Regions from separate parts of the Paenibacillus sp. FSL H3-0329 genome, predicted to be linked through region 3. Evidence: predicted binding sites of a transcription regulator. Region 3 holds the regulator's gene; each other region holds the start of a gene.
The links. Region 3 encodes NrdR, which represses ribonucleotide reductase genes. Its sites were predicted from a motif close to AACACNATATATNGTGTT; they were not measured.
Positions count from the first base shown of each region.

Region 1 (7,915 bases), 690 kb from region 3:
TTACGATGCCGTCTTCCTGTTCTTTCAGGATCCGCTCATAGGTTGGCTTCAAGAAATCGTAGTTTCCGTCAACAACAGTGTTCTTGCCGTCCAGAATACCGAACAGTTGAACCGCACTACGCCAAGTATGGTAGTGAGCTCCGTACACTTTTTCAGAACCGCTGCCAGAAGTCATTTTTCTGGCCAACTCATCATATTGCTCGAATGTCATATCATTGCTTGGATATTCCACTCCTGCTTTGTCGAACAAATCTTTATTGTAGTAGAGAATCCAGAAATCGCTGCGAAAAGGAAGCGCATACACCTCATCGTTCACTTCGATTTGTTCTACAGTACCTCCATATACCGAAGGATCAATAGCGTTGCCACTCATAAAGCTTTTAAGCGGCTCCAGGTGATTCTGTTTCACAAGGTTCGAGTAGCCCGGAATATCTTTAATTGTAAGTACGTCCAGATCTGCGCCACCGGACAGTTGTGTGCTTAACATGGTCATATAGTCCGTCGACCCCAGATCGACATATTCGATCGTTACATTCGGATGCTCAGCTTTGTAGGCATCGATCAGTGGCTTGTAGTAAGCGGTAGCTTCCCAATCCCACAAGGCCCATTTCAAAGTCACAGGCTCCTGGCTCGGTTCAGCGGAAGCGTTTGCAGAATTCCCCGTTGCTGGAGCTGTCGTTGCAGCAGCACCTTCGTTGTTGTTATTACCAGAACATCCAGCCAGCAGACTCATGGAGAATACTGTGGCGAGGGTTATGCCATAGAATCTTTTCAGTTTCATTTAAATATCCCCTTTTCTTCTGATTGTGTAACTACGATCGGCTCTTCTGAGCTTAGTTCAAAGTTTATAGCTTTTTCCGCAAGAATGGCATGCATTATCAAACAAAGTTCATTCACTTTTCTGTGCTCTTCTTCCCTGCTCGGGTTCAAACCTGTAATTTTCTATCTAAAACATGTAAAATATTCAGCTTATGTACCTCCCCCTGTATCGGAACGCAGGAATATGCTATGGTATATGAAAACGCTTTATATGTTTTCACATTTTGTAGAGGAGTGTTAAATACGGTAAGAAAATCCACCATTAAAAGTCGCATTATTCTGCTCATGGCCGTATTCGCACTGCTGATAGCGTCGCTGCTTTCTTTTTTCAGCTATGAATTAATTACTTATTATCAGCGTAAAACAACCATCCAGGCGACCGAGTTCAATCTGCAGCTGGTATCTCATATTATTGAACAGGATTTGATTGATCTGTCATCCCTGGCGATGACCTGCAGCACTAACTCTTCTACTAATACCCTGATCACAGACTACTTCAGCTCACCTAAGGCTAGCTCTAAGGAAGCAGTTAATGTATTCAACTCGATGCAGCAGGACTTCCTGAACAACCGCTCCAACAGCTATGCCCGCCGTCTGATTGTTACGGATAGCAACGGCAAGTTTCTGCAGGTGGATAAAACCGGCACCTCTGTTCCGCTTACCATACACAATATCGGTCAAATTACCGGCCTTAGCAATGATGCCGAGGAGAAATGGGACCGGGTGATCAAGGACCCGCTCTCCAACACGAACGGAATTCCTTTTGTTTTTCCTATTTACGGCAAAGGAGCTTCCCGGGTTGGAACGGTGTACCTGTTAGCGAATACAACTGTTATTACCGACAAGCTGAAAGGGTACTCCCTGCCGAAGAATTCCCGGCTGCTGCTGACGCTCGGCAATCATCATTATCAGCTCATCGGCGATCAGGTCATCGCCATTGCAGAGCCGTATGAACCGGTGGCCTATACCAATGATAAACCTGTCGGTCCGCAAACCGAGCTGTCCATGGTCAAGCTGGCGGACGAGAAAGAGAGCCATATCGTGGTATCTTATCCCGTACGCAGCGGAGTCATTCTGTCACAGACTTTATCCAATGACCTGTTCGCTCCCAAGACAAATATATGGATTCTGGTTATGCTCGGCGTCTGTCTCCTGGTTATTGTCTTAAGCGCTATCATTACGCTGTATCTGACCCGTACCATCAGTCTTCCGGTGGAAAAACTGAAGAAGCGGATTGATAAGATCGCCCAGGGCAATTTCCTGCTGGACCGCAATATCGAATGGAACAGCGAGCTTGGCGATGTCGGACGGGGTATTAACCGCCTGTCCCAAGATATCGTAGCGCTTATGGACAGCCGGCTCGCTGACGAGAAACAGAAACAGGAGCTGGAATACCGGATGCTGCAGAGTCAGATCAATCCCCATTTCCTGTACAACACACTGAATTCGATCAAATGGATGGCTACAATTCAGAATGCTACCGGCATCGCAGAAATGACCACTTCACTATCTAGACTGCTGCGCAGCATCGCCAAAGACAACCGTAGACTGATGCCGCTGAAGGATGAGCTGAGCCTGCTGGATGATTATTTTCTGATTCAGAAATACCGCTATGGCAGTACGGTCTCTATGGTAAAGGAGATTGACAACGAGGAACTGCTAACCGGCCTAATTCCACGATTCACGCTCCAGCCCCTGGTCGAGAACGCCATCTTCCATGGCATTGAGCCCAAAGGCAGAGGAGAAATTCTCATTAAGGTGGCCAAAAGTGGATTCGCCGATATTCTAGTTACGATTGAAGACAACGGTGTAGGGATGAAGGAAGAAGAAATCTCCACGATTCTGTCGAATCCAGGTGACGGAAGCAAAGAAATGCCCGAGAATATTGGACTCCGCAGCGTAAATGAACGTTTGCGCCTGGCATTTGGGGATAATTACGGTCTTTCGATTGAGAGTGAGTCGGGCCAATATACCCGGATGAAGATTCTTCTGCCGTTCCTGCAAAAGGAATAGAGTAGCATACCAAGCAAGGATGTGATGGAATTGATCAAGTTGTTAATCGCTGATGACGAGGCGCTGGTCTGTATCGGCTTGCAGTCCATGCTGAAGTGGGAGCAATATAATATAGAAATTGTCGGCATTGCACACAACGGGGCTCAAGAGGAAGAAATGATTGACACCCTCCGTCCTGACATTGTAATCAGCGATATAAAAATGCCAATTAAAAGCGGCTTAGAAGTTGCCAATGCGGTACGCAAAAAACACGGCCGGCTTCCGCTGTTTATCATCTTAACAAGCTACGAGGAATTCGAATACGCACGTGGAGCGATTGAAGTGCAAGCCACAGATTATCTAGTGAAGCTGGAACTGACACCAGAGGCACTTGATGCCTCCATTCGGAAAGCAATTTCCCAATTGGAGGCTTTTCAAACCCTAGACAGCTATCCCATGCTTGCTCATAGAGGCAATCTACAAGCCCAACGCGATAAATTTTTCATCCGCCTGTTCAATAACTTATTCGCAAATAAAAACCAGTACCTTCTGCAGAGAGATGATTTAAACCTTGAGCTCAAGGAACCTGCTTATCTAGTCTGCACTTGCCGTATTTTGGGACCAGACAGTGTCCCGCCCCGCGGCGATAAAATGGTTGCTCTGTGCTCAAGTACCGTCCAAATGGCCAAAGATACGCTTACTTCCATAAGACCTTGTTATGTGACCAGTCTGGACTTGCGCAATTTTGCTGTAACCCTGCCCGTCAACGGGACGGATTCACGGCAATGGATGCCTGAGATTGAAATGCTATTGACCCATATGGCCTCCATACTCCATAACTACTTCAATGTAAGGATCATCGGCGCGATCGGCTTTGCGGTCGAGGATCCTTATTTGCTGCGGGAAAGCTACCTCGCTGCGCGAAAAGCGCTTCCTGCTGCGGTTAAAGCACAGTCGTTTGTGTTTTTTGCCGAAGGAGAGTCGCTGGAGCAGGATCATCTGTTGTTTGATTTCTCCGAATTGCGTACAGAGATCCGCCGTGCTTTTGAAGAAATGGATACCCAAGCTTTATACGCCATTATCTCCAAAATGATCGAAATCTTCGACGGCCGGGCCGACCTGCTGGTTCCCGCCACTGATGCCGCCTGCAACATTCTGTATATGGCCACTTCACTACTTGCAGACGGTGAGAATATTGTGGAGCAAATTTTCGAAAATGAACCGGAGGGCTACCGGGCTATCTACCAGATGCATACGATTGAAGAGATCGCCGGCTGGCTGATCCAGTTCAGGGACGGTTGCTCGGACATCCTCTCTACCCGCAGACAAAGCTACAAGGAGCAGCTCGTCAAAAATGTCCAAGATTATATTAAACGAAATCTCGGAACTAAGCTCTCGCTCAATCAAGTGGCGGATGTCTTCAATTTCAGTCCCAACTATCTGAGCCACCTTTTCTCCAAGGTTGCCAAGGTCAACTATGTGGAATATATCACGGAGATCAAAATCACGACAGCCAAAGAAATGATGGCACGCGGGGAAGGTCGCATCTACGAAATCTCACAGAAGCTGGGATATGAGAGTGCCTTCTATTTCAGCAAGGTCTTCAAAAAGGTAACCGGAATTTCCCCCAGAGAATACATGCAGCAACTTAAAGCAGATTCACCGCCTGACCGAAGCCTCGGAGTAAACAACCGTTCTTGAGATCAAGAGATTATTAAGAATAATCCCACTTCGCAAAAATAAAGCCAATAAATCTGCAGGGAGCAGGCTCTGTTCCTTGCAGATTTATTGGCTTGCCATCACCCTCAGACAGCAACCCTAAGTATCACCCTTTCTCCTGCAATTTTTTTATTTTTATTTTTAAACTAGCAAAATGCTAATACTCCGGTCTTTCTGCCCTAAAAGTCTACCAAAAAACCGCTTACGAGACACTTTCCCAGCTATTAAGACGGCTGTTCCCATATTGACTTTTCAACATATAGTAATTAAAATAAACAACGCACACTAAATATAGTATAGATACGATTTTTCAGTATTTAAAGCTTATCCATTCAGTTTTCATACTATTTTCAATAGTTTTTAATATTTACAGGGGGACAGACACCATGCTAGTCGCGTATGATTCAAAAACAGGAAATGTCAGACGCTTCATCAGCAAACTTAAGTTGCCGGCTGTGCAGATTGAGGAGCATATGACGATTGACGAGCCCTATGTGCTTATTACATATACCACCGGCTTTGGACAGATTCCAGAAAAGGTGTCTACTTTCTTGAAGAACAATAATGCCAATCTGAAAGGCATCGCCGCCAGCGGCAATAAGAACTGGGGCGAGCTGTTCGCGCACAGCGCGGACTTGATTGCAGATCGGTATAACGTGCCCGTTATCGGTAAATTTGAGTTATCGGGTACATTTGGCGATGTAGAACGGATTAAACAGGAGGTGAGCCGGGTTGCGGCATATTGAATTAAACAACATGTTGATGAAGAGAGACGAAAGTGGCTTCTTTCAGTTAGACAAAGATCTTGAGGCAGTAGCCGAATTTATGCGGGATGTAGAGCGCCGGAGTCTGGCTTTTGCGAATACAAAAGCCAAGGTTGATTATATGATTGAACAGGATTTCTACGAGAATTTTTACGAACAGTACAGCACGGCGGAGATTGAAGAAGTCTACCAGATTACCCACGCCTACAACTTCAGTTTTCCATCTTATATGGCAGCTTCGAAATTCTACACGGATTACGCTGTAAAAACCAATGACCGCAAACAATATCTGGAGCATTACCCGGACCGTGTGGCGGCAGTCGCCCTTCACCTGGGACGCGGCAACGCCGATACTGCCGGGGTACTTGCCCGTTCGATGATGGAACAGCGCCTGCAACCTGCGACCCCAACCTTCTTAAATGCCGGTAAGAGCCGGCGTGGTGAGCTCGTCTCCTGCTTCCTAATCGAAATGGACGACTCGCTCAATTCCATCAACTATGTGCTGAATACCTGCATGCAGTTGTCGAAGATCGGTGGCGGTGTGGCCGTCAACCTATCCAAGCTACGCTCCCGTGGTGAAACTATCAAGGGTGTTGAGGATGCTGCGAAGGGAATTATACCTGTACTTAAGCTGATGGAAGACGGCTTCTCCTATGCAGATCAGATGGGTCAGCGTAAAGGATCAGGAGCAGCCTATTACAACATTTTTGGCTGGGACGTTCTGGAATTCCTCGACAGCAAGAAGATCAATGCCGACGAAAAAACAAGACTCAAAACCCTGTCCATCGGCCTGATTATTCCGAACCGCTTCTATAAGCTGGCGAAGGACAATGAAGCACTGCATGTATTTGCTCCTTACAGTGTGTACAAAGCCTACGGAACGCATCTCGACGATATGGATCTGGATGACATGTATGATAAGCTGCTGGCCGATCCACGTGTCAAAAAGAAGAAAGCTATGAGCGCACGGGATATGCTGACCAAAATTGCCATGATCCAGCTGGAATCTGGCTATCCATATATCATGAACAAGAGCAATGCCAATGCGGCCCATGCTCTGAAAAACGTCGGACAGATCAAAATGTCCAACCTTTGTACTGAAATCTTCCAGCTGCAGGAGACCTCAGAGATTGCCGACTACGGACAGGAGAGTACAATCCGCCGCGATGTAAGCTGCAATCTGGCTTCCTTGAACATTGTTAACGTGATGGAACATGGCAAAATCCGTGAATCCGTACATGAGGGCATGATCGCCCTGACCGCTGTTAGCGATATGACCAGTATTTCCAATGCCCCAGGCGTAGCCAAAGCAAACAAGGAGATGCACTCTGTCGGTCTTGGCGTCATGAATCTGCACGGCTATCTGGCTAAGAACAACATTGCTTATGAAAGCGAGCAGGCCCGCGATTTTGCCCGGACCTTCTTTATGACCATGAATTTCCACTCGCTGGAGAAAAGCATGGAAATCGCTGCCGCGACGGGCCGATCTTTCCATGGATTTGAGGCTTCTGATTATGCTACGGGAGCTTATTTTGAGCGTTACCTGACTACCGATTACCGTCCGGTTACCCCAAGGGTACAAGAGTTATTCGGAGATATTTATATCCCATCCCCAGCTGACTGGGAACAATTGCGGGATGCGGTAAAAGCAAATGGCCTATACCATGCTTACCGTTTGGCGATTGCGCCAACGGCCAGCATTTCCTATATCCAAAACGCCACTTCAAGCGTTATGCCGATTGTTGAGCAGATTGAGACTCGGACTTATGCTAATTCAACTACTTATTATCCGATGCCGTACCTGCGGCCGGACAATGTGTTTTTCTATAAATCGGCTTACCAGATGGACCAGTTCAAGGTAATCGATCTGATCGCGGAAATTCAGCCCCATATCGACCAAGGTATCTCGACCGTTCTGCATGTTAACAGTGATGTTTCCACCAGAGAACTGGCCCGCTCCTACCTGTATGCGGCGCATAAAGGCTTGAAGTCGCTGTATTACACCCGGACCAAAAAGCTGTCTGTCGAGGAATGCCTCACCTGCTCAATCTAAAAGGAAGGCTATAGCCGCAGAAAAGGAGATTGCAATATTATGACCGCTATCCAAGCCGTTAACTGGAACCGTCCCGACGACGATTTCTCATTGATGTTCTGGAATCAGAACATTATGCAATTCTGGACGGACGATGAAATTCCATTATCCGATGATAAAATGTCCTGGCTCACGCTCAGTGAGCAAGAAAAGGACTCCTATATGAAGGTGCTGGGCGGCCTGACACTGCTGGATACGATTCAAGGCGGAGTCGGAATGCCGCAGATTATGGAGCATGTCGAAGGCCTTCAACGTAAAGCCGTACTGGGCTTCATGGGCATGATGGAACAAATTCACGCCAAATCGTACAGCAGTATTTTCACCACTTTGTCCTCTACAGAGGAGATCGACAGTGTATTCCGCTGGGTAGAAGAGAACCCCTTCCTCCAGTTCAAAGCGGAGACCATATCACAATATTACAAAAACATAGACTCACCTAAAGACCTGTACCTTGCCATGGCAGCCTCCGTCCTGCTCGAGAGCTACTTGTTCTACAGTGGTTTCTTCTATCCCCTATATCTGGCTGGGC
Region 1 is NZ_CP150150.1:1,539,616-1,547,530, reverse strand. It holds gene NSQ66_RS06830 (sugar ABC transporter substrate-binding protein) at 1-781, opposite strand, end outside; gene NSQ66_RS06825 (sensor histidine kinase) at 1,105-2,832, shown strand; gene NSQ66_RS06820 (helix-turn-helix domain-containing protein) at 2,863-4,512, shown strand; gene nrdI (class Ib ribonucleoside-diphosphate reductase assembly flavoprotein NrdI) at 4,917-5,276, shown strand; gene nrdE (class 1b ribonucleoside-diphosphate reductase subunit alpha) at 5,263-7,347, shown strand; gene nrdF (class 1b ribonucleoside-diphosphate reductase subunit beta) at 7,387-7,915, shown strand, end outside.
Region 1: the regulator NrdR is predicted to act here: its motif matches at 4,812-4,829, upstream of nrdI (class Ib ribonucleoside-diphosphate reductase assembly flavoprotein NrdI).

Region 2 (7,915 bases), 270 kb from region 3:
ACGGCAATTTTTCTATGATATCTATCATCCTACTAATGATGGTCACCGGGTGATGGCTGATTGTCTAGCTTATTTATTCTCCGAAACCCACAAAACGCTAATGGACGAAGATGATCTCCTATTGGATCAACATCCGGTCATCGGGAATGATTTTGCGGGAACCCTCCTGCTGGACCGCAAAAGCCATATTGACGCAGGCAGGATCGAGGTGGGCGGGTTTTCGGGGATCGATACCGATTTGCAGCGGGTAGAAATGGATGCCAATCCTTTCGGAACTCCGGAATTCCCTCATAATTGGATGCATTCAGCGTCGTCTGGGGAACACAGCTTCAAGCTGACGATAACAAGCAAAAATCTCATCCTCGTATACAAGGATTCTGGCAGCAGCGAATTCGGCAAGGCGAACATTTACGTCGATGGTTGTCTTGTAGTCACCGCTGATCCACATGAGAATAACTGGACACATTGCAATCCTATAATTCTTTATCAAAATGAGGTTAGCGGGGAGCATCAGATAGAAATCAGAATGGTGCCGGAAGATCAGGACAAGTCTTTTACTATACTGGGCTTCGGCTATAATGTTTAATAAGTTGACCTAGTGGCATATAAACTAAAAAGAAACCCATGGTCTTTAAATGACCTGGGTTTCTCAATAATTTGAGGAATCTTTTTCTATTTGGTAGGCAGCTTTTTATCTAAAATGGCCTTCACATCTTTAACAAGCTGTACGGACGCTTCAATCTCCAACTTACTTGTTGAAACACTTTCAATACTGCAACCAATAGGAATTCCCTTCTCCAGCCCGAAATCTAGTAATTCTTCAAAGATTTTTTGCGATAGCTGGATTGATTTATCCAAAATATCATTCGAGTATTTCAACTCGTTTTCTAACCATCCCGGGATACTGATCCCTAACCACTTCATAAATTGTAATGTTTTCGCTGTGCCGCATGGTGCAAGATTAAATAAAATAGGAACCATCTCAAAACCGTTATTTGTATAGTAATAATATAAATCAGACAATAAATTCTTAGATGCCTCTACATTATAAGTTGCCTGAGTGATAAAAAAGTTGCACCCATTGTTGGTCTTTTCGACAACCCGTATATGCTCATCATTCTTTTTTATATGTCTTTCCGGAATGACAACCCCACCAAAAGTTAAATTACTATTTAACTGTTTGCTTAGCTCATAAGCATCTGGTAAATTCAATTTCACCTCTTGTTTACTTGACGAAGCGCCCACATATACTGAAAATCTATCTTCATTTTCGTCAGTTTTAACCCAATCCTCGAACTGGGCTCTTGTATCATTACCGACGCACCGGTAAATTATCTTTGGGACCTCCACCTGTCTTAGATATTTATCACCATAGACAGCCGGATCAATCGTTGGTAAATACGGATATGGTCTTTCATGATCCACTCTATCTACTTCTTCCTGAACGTCGTACAGAATTAACGCATCTAAATCAAGATTTTTAAGTCTTTCAACCTGTTTCTGGGCGATTTCCGAGACCTTTTCTGGTGCGTGGCTTGCCTTCGGTGGTGTCATCCCATATGTTATAATACCCGGTTTTTTGCTCAATATTTTTTGTTTAAATGTATTCTCTGCCGCTCCCACATTACAAAACCCCTCTACTCGTCGCTTTTAAGATAAGGTTACCATGGCAGGCTTAATATGTGTAACTTCTATTTGCTATATCTAGTTATATTTTAAAACTATGATTCCCTAATGATACTTATCGAGTAGTACATGTTGACAACCATTTGATGTGACTATAATATTAGAAGTCCTGCCAACCTTAGTTGGCGATAAGGGGACCGAAAGGTTCATTCTTATTTAAAAAGGGTGAGTATTATGAATAAAGAAGAATTAATGGAAAGCGCACGTAACACAAAGAAAGCTGCTTATGCCCCTTATTCTAAATTTCCAGTTGGAGCAGCCTTATTACTTAAAGATGGAAATGTTATTAATGGAGTAAACGTAGAAAATGTATCTTTTGGTGCTACTAATTGTGCAGAGAGAACAGCAATCTTCACAGCTATTACAAAAGGCTATACTAAAGGTGATTTTCAGGCTATAGCTGTAGCAGGTGACACAATGGATTTTCTGCCGCCATGCAGTATCTGCAGACAAGTATTATCGGAATTCTGTTTGCCTGACATGCCTGTCTATTTAACCAATGAGAAAAAAGAAATCTTAGAGCTGAGTTTAAGGGATTTATTGCCTTACGCATTCAAAAATTTAGATATGTAAAAATAATTCCTCTCGTAGTGGAATAACAAAAACACGCGTACCTTTGTTAGACAAGTACGCGTGTTTTTTGTGTTAAAAAGCTTAGCTAGACACGAGTTCACAGACCAGACACACCGCGTAAATACGTTGTTACTTACCAAATCGCAATTCCAACCTTATCTTTTTCTTTAAATACTACCTTTATCATCTCCAAAGCATTTCTTACCCTAAATTCAATAAATTCTTTATCATAGTCTGTATGTAGTTCTATAGTATCTAAATTATCAAGCAAAATAAGGAATTCACTTTCCAGTTTCTCTGCATGATTCGAAACCAAATAAATTATTGTGTGGTGCAGGTACCTGCTCCTCCAAAAAATTAGTATCTACAATTATACTTCCCTTTTGAATTACACTAATTATCAAACTCATATAGTTAAAACCTCTTAATGAACATCATCAATAATAAAAAAACAAGCGATTCATTGAGATAAAAGATTAACACTTCCTCTCGATGATCGCTGGCTTTTAGTAGCTATGCATAGTCACATTTCTAGTTTTCCCATAAAACACTTATTGGCTCTAACGTTTACCCACAACGACTATACCCGCAATTGCCACAAGTCTTACAGCCCTCAATATTAATCAGCGAGGCGCTGCCGCAGGATGGGCAAAGGTCACGGGAAGCCGTAGAGTGATTATGTCCATGATGATCACCATGTCCATCTTCCGTAGCTGACGGAACGCTCGATTTTATCTCCGCATTTAACGCTTCATTGAAATCCTCCAGCTCCAAAGTTGCTGCAATCGGAGCAGGTACATGATCATCATGAGCATTGTTCAGCACATGTGATTCCAGTGCCTTAGCTACAGCGTCAGCAATGGATTCAACACGATTCGCGCCGAAGCCGATAGCTCCTGATCCGCCAATGCCTTTCAGATGTTTAATCAACAGCTCCACTTTCTCACCATGATCTCCGTAACGGAGGAACAAGGAGCAGACACGGCCTAATGCTTCTGCCATAGCAAAGACGTCAGAACCTGCTTTACCTACATTCAGGAAGATTTCAGCCGGTATTCCATCAAGGTCATTAATCGTAATATATGCCATCCCAAATGGTGTATTGATTTTATAGGTAGCGCCGCGCAGAACCTGCGGACGTTTTTTGTATTGTTTATCCGCCTCTTTTGTAGTCACTTGAGGCGCTGGACTTGCTGCTACAACACTTGTACTTGCTTCTACAGTAGTTGCAGCTTCCTCTGCCGCAACCGGAGCGGCTTCTTTAGCTGCGGTATCTTTTTTGTCTTCCTTCTTCGTGGTTTCCAGGACTTGAACATCACGGCTTCCATCGCGGTAGATCGTAACACCCTTACATCCTAGATCAAAGGCCATTTCATATAGCTCAGCCGTCTCTTCAACCGTAAAGTCAGACGGGCAGTTCGCTGTTTTGGAAATGGAGCTATCTACCCAGCGTTGGATCGCTGCTTGCGCACGGATATGATCTTTAGCTGACAGATCCATCGAAGTTACAAAGTAGTCCGGCAGCTCTTCACCTGGATGAGCTTCAAGCCACTCTTGAGCGATTGGAACAAACTGTTCATCATAGCCAAGACGACTTTGACGGAAATATTTGAAGGCAAAATAAGGCTCAATTCCCGTAGAAGTCCCCACCATTGTACCTGTACTACCTGTAGGTGCTTGTGTAATCACTGTAACGTTACGCATACCGTGTTCACGAATTGCTTCGCCAACCTCTGGATACGCTTCGACTATATTTTTCATAAAGCCGCTCATTAGATATTTCTCAGTATCAAAAGCTAGGAAGGAACCCTTCTCTCCAGCAATTTCTGCCGATGCAAGGTAGGCTTCACGAGCCATAAAGCCGTATAGCTTGTCCAGAAACTCCAACGATTCCGGGCTGCCGTAACGGATGTTCAATTTAATCATCAGCTCCGCCAATCCCATGGTTCCGAGACCCACGCGGCGTTCCTTTTTCTGATTCGCTTCATTTTCCGGGAAATGATAAGGTGTTTTATCAATTACATTGTCCAGAAAACGGACGGAATAACGTGTGGTAGTCGCAAGATCTTCCCAATCCACATCATGATTTTTCTCATCGTAGAACTTGGACAAGTTCACCGCAGACAGATTGCAGACTCCCCAGCCAGGCAGGCCTTGTTCACCACACGGATTTGTACAAATAATCGGGTTGAAATACCAGCTATTAGACATCTGGTTATAGTATTCCATGAATACGACGCCCGGCTCAGCGGATTTCCATGCCGATTCAATGATCGTACGCCACACGTCACGCGCTTTTACGGTGCGATAATGGATAACGTTTTTGCCGGCAGCTTTCCACTTGTCGAGATCTCCATCCCACATTTCGTTATATTCAGGATCGGTTGTATCCGGGAATACGAGATCCCAGTCCAGATCTTCTTTTACAGCCTTCATAAAACCATTGCTCACACATACCGAAAGGTTAGCATTAGTGACTTGGCCCATCGTTTGCTTCACGGTAATGAAGTCCTCAACATCGGGATGCCAGTCATTAATCATTAGCATGAGCGCACCACGACGGCTGCCGCCTTGCTCAATAAGCCCCGTAGTATAACTAAACAAACCGCCCCAAGATACGGAACCACTGGATGAACCATTAACCCCTCTAACAATCGCACGACGAGGACGCAATGAAGACAGGTTAATGCCCACCCCGCCACCACGGGCCATAATCTCCGTCATTTCAGACAATGTCTGCATGATGCCGCCACGGCTGTCTTTTGGAGAGGGAATCACATAACAGTTGAACAATGTTAATTCTTCACTAGCACCTGCACCAGCCGCAATACGTCCACCCGGTACAAGCTTCCAATCATCCAGGATTGAACGGAATTTGCCTGCCCATTCTGCTTGAAGCTCAGGTGTCTTCTCTACAGAAGCCATCGCTGTGGATAGACGGTCCCACATTTCCTCAGGAGTTTTTTCTATATTAAGGGTCAACTTTTCAACATCCGATTTCACAAGCTCGCCACTGCGTGTCTTTACAGTTACAATTCGACCACTGCGCTCCACAATTTCTCCGACTTCCTTAGTTGGAAACTTCGGATCATCTTTGGTCAGCACCAATACAACGTCGCCTACTTTAGCATTGTTGCTGTCTGCATCCTTCCAAGCATAACGATCCAAAAATATTTTTTCACTTAGCCCTTCAAGGCGTTGCTTACGTTCCACTTTACTCAATAAAAAAACCTCCCGCATGTGTAGTAGATATTAGTTTCCGGTCCAAGGTATGGGCCCACAACAAAAACTCCCTTACCATCCTCCGCTGCTTAACAGGTGTATGTAGGAAGCTCATCTTGTCAATAACAAATACCAGCTAAGCACTCTATAAAAAATACATATTCAAGCTTTTGTCACAATATATTGTGTGCGTCAGCTTTTAAACTATACCACATATTGTATCGAAGGTCTTATTCGAAAATAGAGTCAAGTTGCCGAATTATCGCAAACGTTGCTGCTTTTTCTCGCTCTTGCTCTCTTTTTTAAAGGCTATCGTGAAAAATAAGAGGTTATGAATTCTCTCGTTTACGAGCATACTACTCTTACGAATGGTGATATAAATCCGAGCTTGAGGAGGCTGCATTATGACGCAATTATTCCGTAATTCTCTACCCCAGCAAGGGGGAACACCCGCGCCGATACTGCCTGTTCCTCTTTCTTTTGACCGTAATTGGTTGCAAGATCTGGAGCTCAAACTGGAAAAGGGCGGCCCATGGGGAGACTACCGTTTATCTAAGCTTGCCGTACAAGGAGAGGAAACAGGTCTAGTAACGAGCTTCGATGAGCTGCAATGTATGAAGCATTTATCCGGCTTGTCCCCTCTTCCCCATCAGCTGGATACAGCGCATAAGGTTCTGTTCGAAATGTCAGGCCGCGCGATTCTTGCAGATGAGGTTGGACTTGGCAAGACCATTGAAGCAGGACTGGTGCTGAAAGAATATCTCGTTCGCGGTCTTGTCTCTAAAGTGCTTATTCTCGTACCTGCTTCTCTAGTATTGCAATGGGTTCGTGAGCTGAATGCGAAATTCGGCATCACTGCTGTCGCTCAGAAAAAAGCCTATTCTTGGGGCAACGCCATAGTCGTCGCATCGATGGATACCGCCAAACGCGATCCGCATAAGGAAATCTTGCTGGAAAATGAATACGATATGTTGATCATTGATGAAGCTCACAAGCTGAAGAATAAAAAATCGACCAATTATCTATTTGTACAGCAATTACGCAAAAAATATTGCCTGCTGCTCACCGCGACTCCCGTTCAGAATGATCTGGGCGAACTCTTTAATCTGATCACTATACTGAAGCCGGGGCAACTTGGAAATCAGGGCGATTTTGCCTCAAATTTCGTGGTTGATAAACGCCAGCCCAAGAATGAAGGTCAACTGCGGGACGAGCTTTCGAAGGTCATGATCCGCAATCGCCGTGGTGAAGGTCCAGTTAATTTCACGAAACGAAAAGTCCGTAATATTCCCTTAGTTCTCTCCCAAGAAGAGAAAGATTTGTATAACAGTGTTACTTCCTTTGTCAAAGACCAGTATCAGGAATCCGGCGGCAATCTTAGCAGCATGCTTTCTCTGGTAACCCTTCAACGTGAGGTGTGCAGCAGCCGGGATGCCGTCTTTATCACTTTAGTTAATTTGATCAAAAAGCTGCCTGCGGATTCACCAAAAAGAGACCGGATGATGGAGCTGCTACAGACCCTCCGTACCGTTAAAACAAACACTAAAGCTGAAACAACCTTAGCACTCATTCAAGAAATGAATGAAAAGGTCATCGTCTTCACGGAATATCGCGCAACTCAAGAGTATTTACTGCAGTATTTCCGTGAACATGGGCTGATGTGTGTCTCTTATTCCGGCGGCATGAACCGTGGCAAAAAAGATTGGATGATGGATCTTTTCCGCGGCCGGGCTCAAGTTATGATTGCTACGGAAGCCGGTGGTGAAGGGATAAACCTGCAATTTTGCCACCATATGATCAACTTTGATCTGCCTTGGAATCCCATGCGCGTGGAGCAGCGTATCGGCCGTGTCCACCGGTTAGGGCAAGAAAATGACGTAGTGATCTACAACTTGTCTACGCAAGGCACGATTGAAGAACATATCCTGCATCTGCTGCATGAGAAAATCAATATGTTTGAAATGGTGATTGGCGGGCTGGATGTAATCCTGGAACGTTTTGAAAAGAAGGAATCGCTGGAGAAAAGTTTATACAAAATCATGCTCGAATCCCGCTCCGACGAAGAATTGCGGCATGAGCTGGACCATATTGGTGAATCCCTCAGTGAATTGACACAGGGTATTAAAAAAGAAAGTGGGACTGCGACATGACCCTCACCGCACAGGAAGTACGCAAGCATGTGATGGACTATCTTGAAGCCACTGAATGCTCCATCATTGAGGCTTCGCCCCTTCACGTAACTGTGAAATTATCACCTAGAGCTGACAAAATGCTCACCGACCGGCCGTATTATTGGGGATTCGTGGAGCGCACAGGTGTAGATCCTGAGACCCTTTCTTTCACCTTTGTTTTTGATCCGGAAAAATACGACAGTCAAGCTGCTGTAGAGGTTCCCCCCATTGCAAATCGTAGTGCTGGCATTTTGAATCAAGTT
Region 2 is NZ_CP150150.1:2,500,015-2,507,929, reverse strand. It holds gene NSQ66_RS10820 (SGNH/GDSL hydrolase family protein) at 1-586, shown strand, start outside; gene NSQ66_RS10815 (methylenetetrahydrofolate reductase) at 673-1,623, opposite strand; gene NSQ66_RS10810 (cytidine deaminase) at 1,861-2,259, shown strand; gene NSQ66_RS10805 (hypothetical protein) at 2,393-2,575, opposite strand; gene NSQ66_RS10800 (adenosylcobalamin-dependent ribonucleoside-diphosphate reductase) at 2,827-5,499, opposite strand; gene NSQ66_RS10795 (SNF2-related protein) at 5,886-7,631, shown strand; gene NSQ66_RS10790 (YqhG family protein) at 7,628-7,915, shown strand, end outside.
Region 2: the regulator NrdR is predicted to act here: its motif matches at 5,654-5,671, upstream of NSQ66_RS10800 (adenosylcobalamin-dependent ribonucleoside-diphosphate reductase).

Region 3 (7,915 bases):
AAAAAATAAAAACGGCTTGCCATCCCCAGATGCTGGTGATAAAGCTTGCCACGGGCCGGGCAAACATAATACCTAGTAAGAGTCCACTCATAACATTACCAACCACACGCCCACGCTGCTCTTCAGACGCTAAATAGGTGGCATAAGGTACCAGGATTTGGGCTACCACTGAACCGGTTCCTATAAACAAAGATGCTGTCAGGAACAAAGGCGCATTAGCTGCGAAAGCTGCAACCAGCAATGCACCCACTGCAACCATTAACGTGATTATCGTGAGGCGCCGATTCTCAACAATGTCACTCAGCGGCACGATAAATAACAAACCTACAACATAACCGATTTGAGTTAAAGTGACGATCAAGCCTGCGGCTGTAGAAGAAAGTCCTGTCGAGACACTGATAGGTCCAACAAGGGTTTGAGCATAATAAAGATTGGCTACGATAAGCCCGCATGCGGCTGCTAACATAAACATCATCCAACTTGAAATGTGGTTCTCTTTCACCGCTTGTTCTTTTTGCATGTGAATCCTCCTCAGATTATCTTAATAATTTAAATACTGTACGTTCAGTTCACTAATTCATGTTTAAATAATATACTGAACGTATCGTTTTGTAAATAGGTGATAGTCATTTATTTTTTTAGGTTTTTTTAGTATACTGAACGTATAGTTTATATTTTGATTGGAAACAGATTAATGAAAGGGTGATTTCAGATGGAGAGTAAACGAGGGCGTCCGCGTAATGTTGAGACGGAGAAGTCTATTCTTACCGCATCCTATGATTTGTTATTGGAAAATGGTTTTGGAGCAGTTACGGTGGAAAAAATAGCGGATCGTGCCAAGGTCAGCAAAGCTACGATATATAAATGGTGGCCTAACAAGGCTGCCGTGGTGATGGATGGATTCCTATCCTCCGCTGCGGACAGACTGCCCGTACCTGACACAGGTTCAGTATTTGATGATATTCTCATGCATGCAACGAACTTATCCCGGTTCCTGATTAGTCGAGAGGGTAAAATCATTACGGAGATCATTGGCGAAGGACAGATGGATTCAGGCTTGGCGGAAGCTTATCGGACCCGATATTTCCAGCCTCGTCGGCTTGAGGCACGGCTGCTTATGGAACGGGGTGTTCAGCGCGGGGAATTGAAGGATAATCTCGATATTGAAGTAGTTACCGATCTTATTTACGGGCCGATATTCTACCGCTTGCTGGTGACCGGCCAACCCATAGACGATGCTTATGTGCAGCAGTTGGTGAGGTACGCTTTTCAAGGAATACGTAACTAACGGGAACGGTAATGGAAAAATAGACCGCCCTCTCTCACCAGAGATGCGGTCTATTTCTGCTCGTAGTACTATAAAAGGTCGGCCTGGCGGAAGGTTGAGATACAAAGGACCAAGGTGCTCTTATTTTCTCATTATGGGGCGTTTTCCCAAGCTATCGGACTCCTACGCACTTATCTAGTCTTTTCAAAACAAAATACTGCTACTGGAGAGGAAATAAGTGCGCTACGGTCCGATCACTCGACTAATTGCACCGAATAAAGAAAATAAGAGCCATACAGTCCGCAGGATCAAAAGTAGGTGATTCGAACGGAAATGAGGTCAGTTTCACTAATCACATCAGTTTCCAACGAAACCTTTCTGCTGCACAATGTCTCTCGTATCGTTCCATAATTTATTTTCCATTACCTTATCTCCTCCCGGTTGTACGGGTACAATGGGATTGCCTGTCCCAACGTTAAAATATCCCCCGGTGCTCACTTGATACTTAGGATCGGTCATTAAACGAATAATGATCTCAGCTCCTTTACGAGGATCGCCAATACGAGAGAAATTCAATAAGTGCTTAAGCATCGAAGAAAACCAAAGTTCACGCCCGAGACCTGTAACGTTAAAACCCGGATTCAATGCATGAACGCTAATTCCCGTTTCCGCCCATCGACGTGCAAGCTCACTGGTAAACATAATATTTAACAGTTTGGTTTTCCCATAAATCTCAGATGATCCTCTGGAAGTAAAAGAAGCTGTATTGAGCAAATCTTCTGGCAACTTTAGCACTCCATGCCGGCGTGAAGCTTCCGAAGCAACATTTATAATTTTTGCATTTCCTGCTGCTCTCAAAGAACGTTCTAAAGTATGCGTCAATAACCAAGGTGCAAAATAGTTCACAGCCATCATTTCTGAGAATCCATCTGCAGTTATCCGCTGTTCAAACCCATGAAGCCCTGCGTTATTTATTAACACGTCGATCTTCGGAAAAACATTAGATATTTCTTGTCCTAACCTAGTGACATCCTTCATTGAGGATAAGTCTCCGTAAAAAAAACTAATTTCGACTGCTGGTACGCTCTCCTTTATCATTTTTTCAGTTGCTTCCGAACGGGTTTTACTCCTTGCTGTCAGAACAAGATGGTCACCCTGCTTTGCCATTTCAAGTGCAACGAGTTGTCCCAAACCGCTTGTAGCTCCAGTAATTACAATAATCGGCTTTGTCATCCTCTACATTCTCCTTTATATCAGGAATTCATCAGGAGCAATTTCATTTTGACAGCGTATACTCCAAAATATATAGTTGATATATATCAACTATATGATGATGGTTGATATATGTCAACTATATAGATGTATAATGACTTTTAAAAATACTAGGTTAGGTGGTTAAAATAATATGAATGCCGAGCGTAAAGACACGTTGAGAGGGCAATTAGAACTGAAGCTAGGTGGACAAATTAGCGCCCTCATTAGCGCTTCGCATGCCCTAAATGTCAGAACTGCTGCCGCTTTCGATTCATCTATACAGCCTGCTGCTTTCCATATAGTCCGTTGGTTGTACTCTTATGGACCAACAAGCGCCTCTGTGTTGGCAGAATCAACGGCTATGGATCGTAGTTCAGTCAGCCGTCTCATCAAGCAACTCGAGAATTTGGGTTATATCAAAAGGGAAGACTCCCCTAACGATCGTCGAGCGATCCTTCTTACTCTCACTGATCTTGGGCGGCAAAAAACCTTTGACGCGTTACAGGATAAGGAGTTCATATTTTATGAGCGCATAGCCCAATGGGATAATCAACAGCTTGAGACATTTATCGAAATGCTTCAGGAGTTTAATGGATTTAATGATAATTAATAAATGGAAATCGAGTAGGAGGGGGCGGCTAGCCCCCGACCTCTCACACCACCGTACGTACCGTTCGATATACGGCGGTTCATGAAATATTCCGTAAGGAGTTGTATCTGTCCAATACACTCTTTAATCCATTGGCTTCCCAATATTGGTTATTCAATACATGTTGTAGAATTGGACTCCCTGCAATTCGCCAATACCCTTTTCGGGTATTTCCCCACTCATAGGCTTTATCCTTAGGTACCCCTAAGGATATAAGTCTTTTGACTTTGGTTCTAGGGGTCTTCCACTGCTTCCAGAGGCACATTCGTAGCCTTCTTCGTATCCATTTATCCATATCTCGAAAGGTACTTGGGGTATCCGCCAGCGAGAAATAACCGCACCATCCCATGAGGTAGTGGTTTAGTTCCTTGATTCGCTCTTCCATCTTCATCGATCTCTTTCGAGAGGATATCTCCTGTATTCGAACCTTGACTCTCTGTAAGGATTGCTTCGCAATTCTCACCTTTGGTTCTTTGTCCACACTAAAACTAAATCCTAGAAACTTTCGTTTCCAGGGACGGTCTACCGCGCTCTTTACTTGGTTCACCTTCAGCTTTAGCCTCGTCTCGATGAATCGGGTGACCGTTGTCTTGACTCTCTCTCCTGCTCTTAGCGTTTTCACGTAAATATTGCAATCATCCGCATAACGAACGAAGCGGTGCCCACGTTTCTCGAGTTCTTTGTCGAGCTCATCCAAGACAATGTTAGATAATAACGGACTCAGTGGACCGCCTTGCGGGGCACCTTCCGTTGTCGGGGTTACTAACCCGTTCTCCATCACACCTGACTGAAGATATTTGCGGATAAGCAGGAGAACTTTCTTGTCCTCCACTTTCTCCGAAATCTTCATCATCAGTCGGTCATGGTTGACGCGATCAAAGAATTTCTCCAAGTCTAGGTCGACTACGAATCGATAGCCTTCTTTCATAAAGGTTCGAGCTTTCCTCACCGCATCATGCCCTCGTCTTTTCGGACGGAATCCATAGCTATGGTCGGAAAACTCTGGATCAAACAATGGAGTTAACACCTGCGCGATTGCTTGTTGGATCATTCGATCTGTCACGGTAGGTATTCCTAGTAACCTAACACCTCCGCCACCGGGTTTCGGGATTTCGACTCGGCGCACGGGGCTCGGTTCATAGGTTCCTTCTTCTATGGCATGCCGCAAGGTCTGCCAGTTTTGTACGATGTGTTCTCGTAAGGATTTTACGGACATCCCATCTACGCCATGACTTCCTTTATTCGCTTCAACACGCTTTAAGGCTTGCAGAAGATTTTCCCGTGATAGCAGTTGCTCCAACATTTTTTTTAACCTCTCTTTACGTGATTTATACCTTCCATTTGTGCCAAAGATGAACTCCGCCCTGCTGAAGTCCCCCACGGGATTCACCGTTTCCTTCTTCAGTCAGGTCCTTTCGGATTTTTTTCTGCATTCATCGCTCATCTTGAACGCCTGGATGTATAAATCCTATTCCATGTTCAGCCCTTCCGCAGCTGTTGCAACAGCTTGCGTACTATGGCGTCTGCTGACTTCTGTGCACTCAGCCTACTCTCACAAGTAGGGTTACGAAGTATACTCGCCTATCACACAGATCTCCCCAGGTAAGAACGCTATCTTCCCCTCCATCTATCTGCTTCATTTACTCTCGTACGCCTTTGGCAGTATGGACTTTGGTTTGTTGTGCAACCTCATCCAGCCTACGTTAGCCTTGTATGAAGTTCGTATTCCTCAGACCGGAGATTTGCCGCTGGCTTCCTTCAGATTCCACCTCGCGGTGGACACCCTTGCCTTAAGCTAATGGCTACTACTGCCTTCGCCATTCGGGACTTCAACCCTATAGATAGCGCCCATGCTGGGCGCACACAAAAAAAGAAACAGCATCTTGCTGTTTCTTTAGATATGGATTGTCTTTAATTAGAGCCAACAATTGTCACTGATGTTCATCTTCGGCATGTTCATTATTGCATTGCTCAACTACCTCAAAAAGAAATAGACCGCCCTCTCGCAAAGGAATGCGGTCTATTTCCTGACTAAACTTCCGAAGCCGCCGCCCTTAAAAGCGGCTATTGCACTGGGAGTCGTGTTTCCGCACGACTCTCTTTGCATTGTACGTTTTATCTACCCAAACTATACCACGATCAAAACCAAATAAAAAGTCACTCTTCCCCAAACAACAAAAAAACGGCATTTCTGCCGTTTCTTTAGGATGGACTCTCAGGGGCTCGAACCCTGGACAAATAGATTAAGAGTCTACTGCTCTACCAACTGAGCTAAGAGTCCATGATATAAAGTTTTGGTGGAGCCAAGGGGGATCGAACCCCTGACCTCATCGCTGCCAGCGATGCGCTCTCCCAGCTGAGCTATGGCCCCAAACTGAAATTTCAGATGTATGTAATCACACATTTTTAAATTTTAGTTTGGTCGTAATTGAGTTGTTCCGATAAACTCAAGCGTCGTAGGCGACTTCTATATAATATAAAAAATCGCCCTCTATGTCAACACTTTTTTTAAAATTCATTTTTCCACTCAAATTCCCCGCTGAGAACTTAGAGGAAACAAACCAGTAGAAGCACTCCTAGCAGACCCTAGGACTGGCTGTAACGCCCTAACTGGGCAAAACCCTATAATCCCTCTAATTCTCCCGTACTCTTGGACAGCAGCCCCTTGAGTTCCTTCATGAACATGTTAATATCCTTGAACTGGCGATATACGGACGCAAAACGAACGTAAGCCACTTCATCTACTGGGTAGAGCTGCTCCATTACGAATTCACCAATCTGTTGGCTTTCCACTTCAGCCACGGCGATGCCGCGCAAAGATTTCTCAACCTCGGACACGATCTTTTCTAGACGTTCCACAGAAACCGGCCGTTTCTCACAAGCACGGATAAGACCGCGGAGTATTTTATCACGACTGAATTCCTCACGGCTGCCGTCTTTTTTAATTACAATCAGTGGCGTCTCTTCAATCATTTCAAAAGTAGTGAAACGTTTGCTGCAACGCTCACATTCACGCCTACGACGGATTGACTTATTTTCATTCGCTGGTCGCGAGTCCAGCACTTTAGTATTTGTGTGATCGCAGTAAGGGCATTTCATAAGCTTCATCACTTCCTATTACATAATGGTATTGGTCCCGGAATGTTATAAATCCGGCTTTTGAACGGCTTTTTTATTATTTCCAGAAATCACCGTTTTTTTCTTGTAATGATAATGGCAAGTCCGGCACATAATACAGTTACCAACAGAGGAGGTGAACAGCAATGAGCCAAAGCAACAACTCCAATAACCTTGTAGCTCCAAATTCCCGCGGTGCCTTGGAACAACTTAAATACGAAGTTGCCCAAGAACTAGGAATCACGCTTTCCCCAGATGGTTACCAAGGCAATAAAACTTCTTATGAAAATGGTTCGATCGGTGGTTACATCACTAAACGTCTTGTAACCCTGGCAGAACAACAACTGGCAGGTCAATACAAATAACCTGACCAACATAAGCTTTTTGAAGAAGTATTAAACGACCTACAAGTCGTTTAATACTTCTTTTTATACATAACACGGCAGAAATTAAAATTCTTTGTAAATGTCCGTGTACTGATCATAGTAATAATTAACGCGCTGTACATAATGCCTGGTTTCACCAATGGGAATATCTTTAATGGTTGCATCTGTCCCATCCCAGATCCCTTCGTCCAACCAGCGTTGAACTTTTCCGGGTCCAGCATTATAAGCTGCGATAATTGCTGTACGTTTACCTTCGAACTGACGGGATAAAGTTGAAAGATACCATGTACCCAGTTCAATATTAGCCGAAGGCTCATGCTTGAGTTCTTCCATAGATACGTTTGGAAGCTTGGCCTTTTCCAGCGCCCACTTCGCGGTATCCGGCATAAGCTGCATCAGCCCTAGTGCGCCTTTTTTGGATTCTCGTCCAGTTTTAAAGTTCGTTTCTACACGAATAATCGCGGTTACAAGAAACGGGTCTATCTCATAAGTGATGCTGTGCTTGCGAATCTCGTCTTTAAAATGGATGGGATAAAACCACGACATCCAGTTTGTACTCAGAAACAATATTGCCGTAAAACCAACAAATAGCAGAAGCAGTACTCTTTTTTTACGTAACCATTTCATGATAAACCCAGCCTGTCCCAAAAAACAGCAACCTGTTGCTCAGTGTACGCAAGATCGCCACTGTTGTCGATGATGTAGTCCGCTTTATTACGTTTCTGTTCAATATCCATCTGTGCATTCAATCGCGCTTCTGCTTCTTCTAAAGAGAGCCTGTTACGTTCCATTAATCGAGTAATTTGCACTTCACGGGGAACGTAGACTACTACAATCTCATGGAACAGGGTCTCAAGCCCTGATTCAAAAAGAAGCGGAATATCCACAATAATAAGCCGCTTCGGCTCTTCCTGCTCCATGCTGTACATACGATTTTTGATTTCCTGCCGGATGGCAGGATGCGTCAAATTGTTCAAGGTTTGCAGGGCCACCGGATCTTGAAAGACGATTTCACCTAATTTGGCCCTATTCAGTGTTCCATCCGAAAAAAGGATCTCTTTTCCAAATTGCTTAGCAGCAGCAGCCAACACTTTATGCCCGGGAAGCATAACTTCTCTGGCGATCACATCGGCATCAACCAGCCTCGCTCCCTTGTTCACAAGCAGTGCAGACACTGTGCTTTTTCCGGATGCGATTCCTCCGGTTAAGCCTATAATCATGTACTCACCTCATAATAGCTTC
Region 3 is NZ_CP150150.1:2,230,830-2,238,744, reverse strand. It holds gene NSQ66_RS09610 (MFS transporter) at 1-520, opposite strand, end outside; gene NSQ66_RS09605 (TetR/AcrR family transcriptional regulator) at 713-1,288, shown strand; gene NSQ66_RS09600 (SDR family NAD(P)-dependent oxidoreductase) at 1,625-2,500, opposite strand; gene NSQ66_RS09595 (MarR family transcriptional regulator) at 2,673-3,131, shown strand; gene ltrA (group II intron reverse transcriptase/maturase) at 3,211-4,473, opposite strand; gene NSQ66_RS09585 (hypothetical protein) at 4,835-4,969, shown strand; tRNA gene NSQ66_RS09580 (tRNA-Lys) at 5,379-5,451, opposite strand; tRNA gene NSQ66_RS09575 (tRNA-Ala) at 5,466-5,541, opposite strand; gene nrdR (transcriptional regulator NrdR) at 5,793-6,269, opposite strand; gene NSQ66_RS09565 (alpha/beta-type small acid-soluble spore protein) at 6,434-6,652, shown strand; gene NSQ66_RS09560 (lytic transglycosylase domain-containing protein) at 6,737-7,300, opposite strand; gene coaE (dephospho-CoA kinase) at 7,297-7,893, opposite strand; gene NSQ66_RS09550 (manganese efflux pump) at 7,903-7,915, opposite strand, start outside.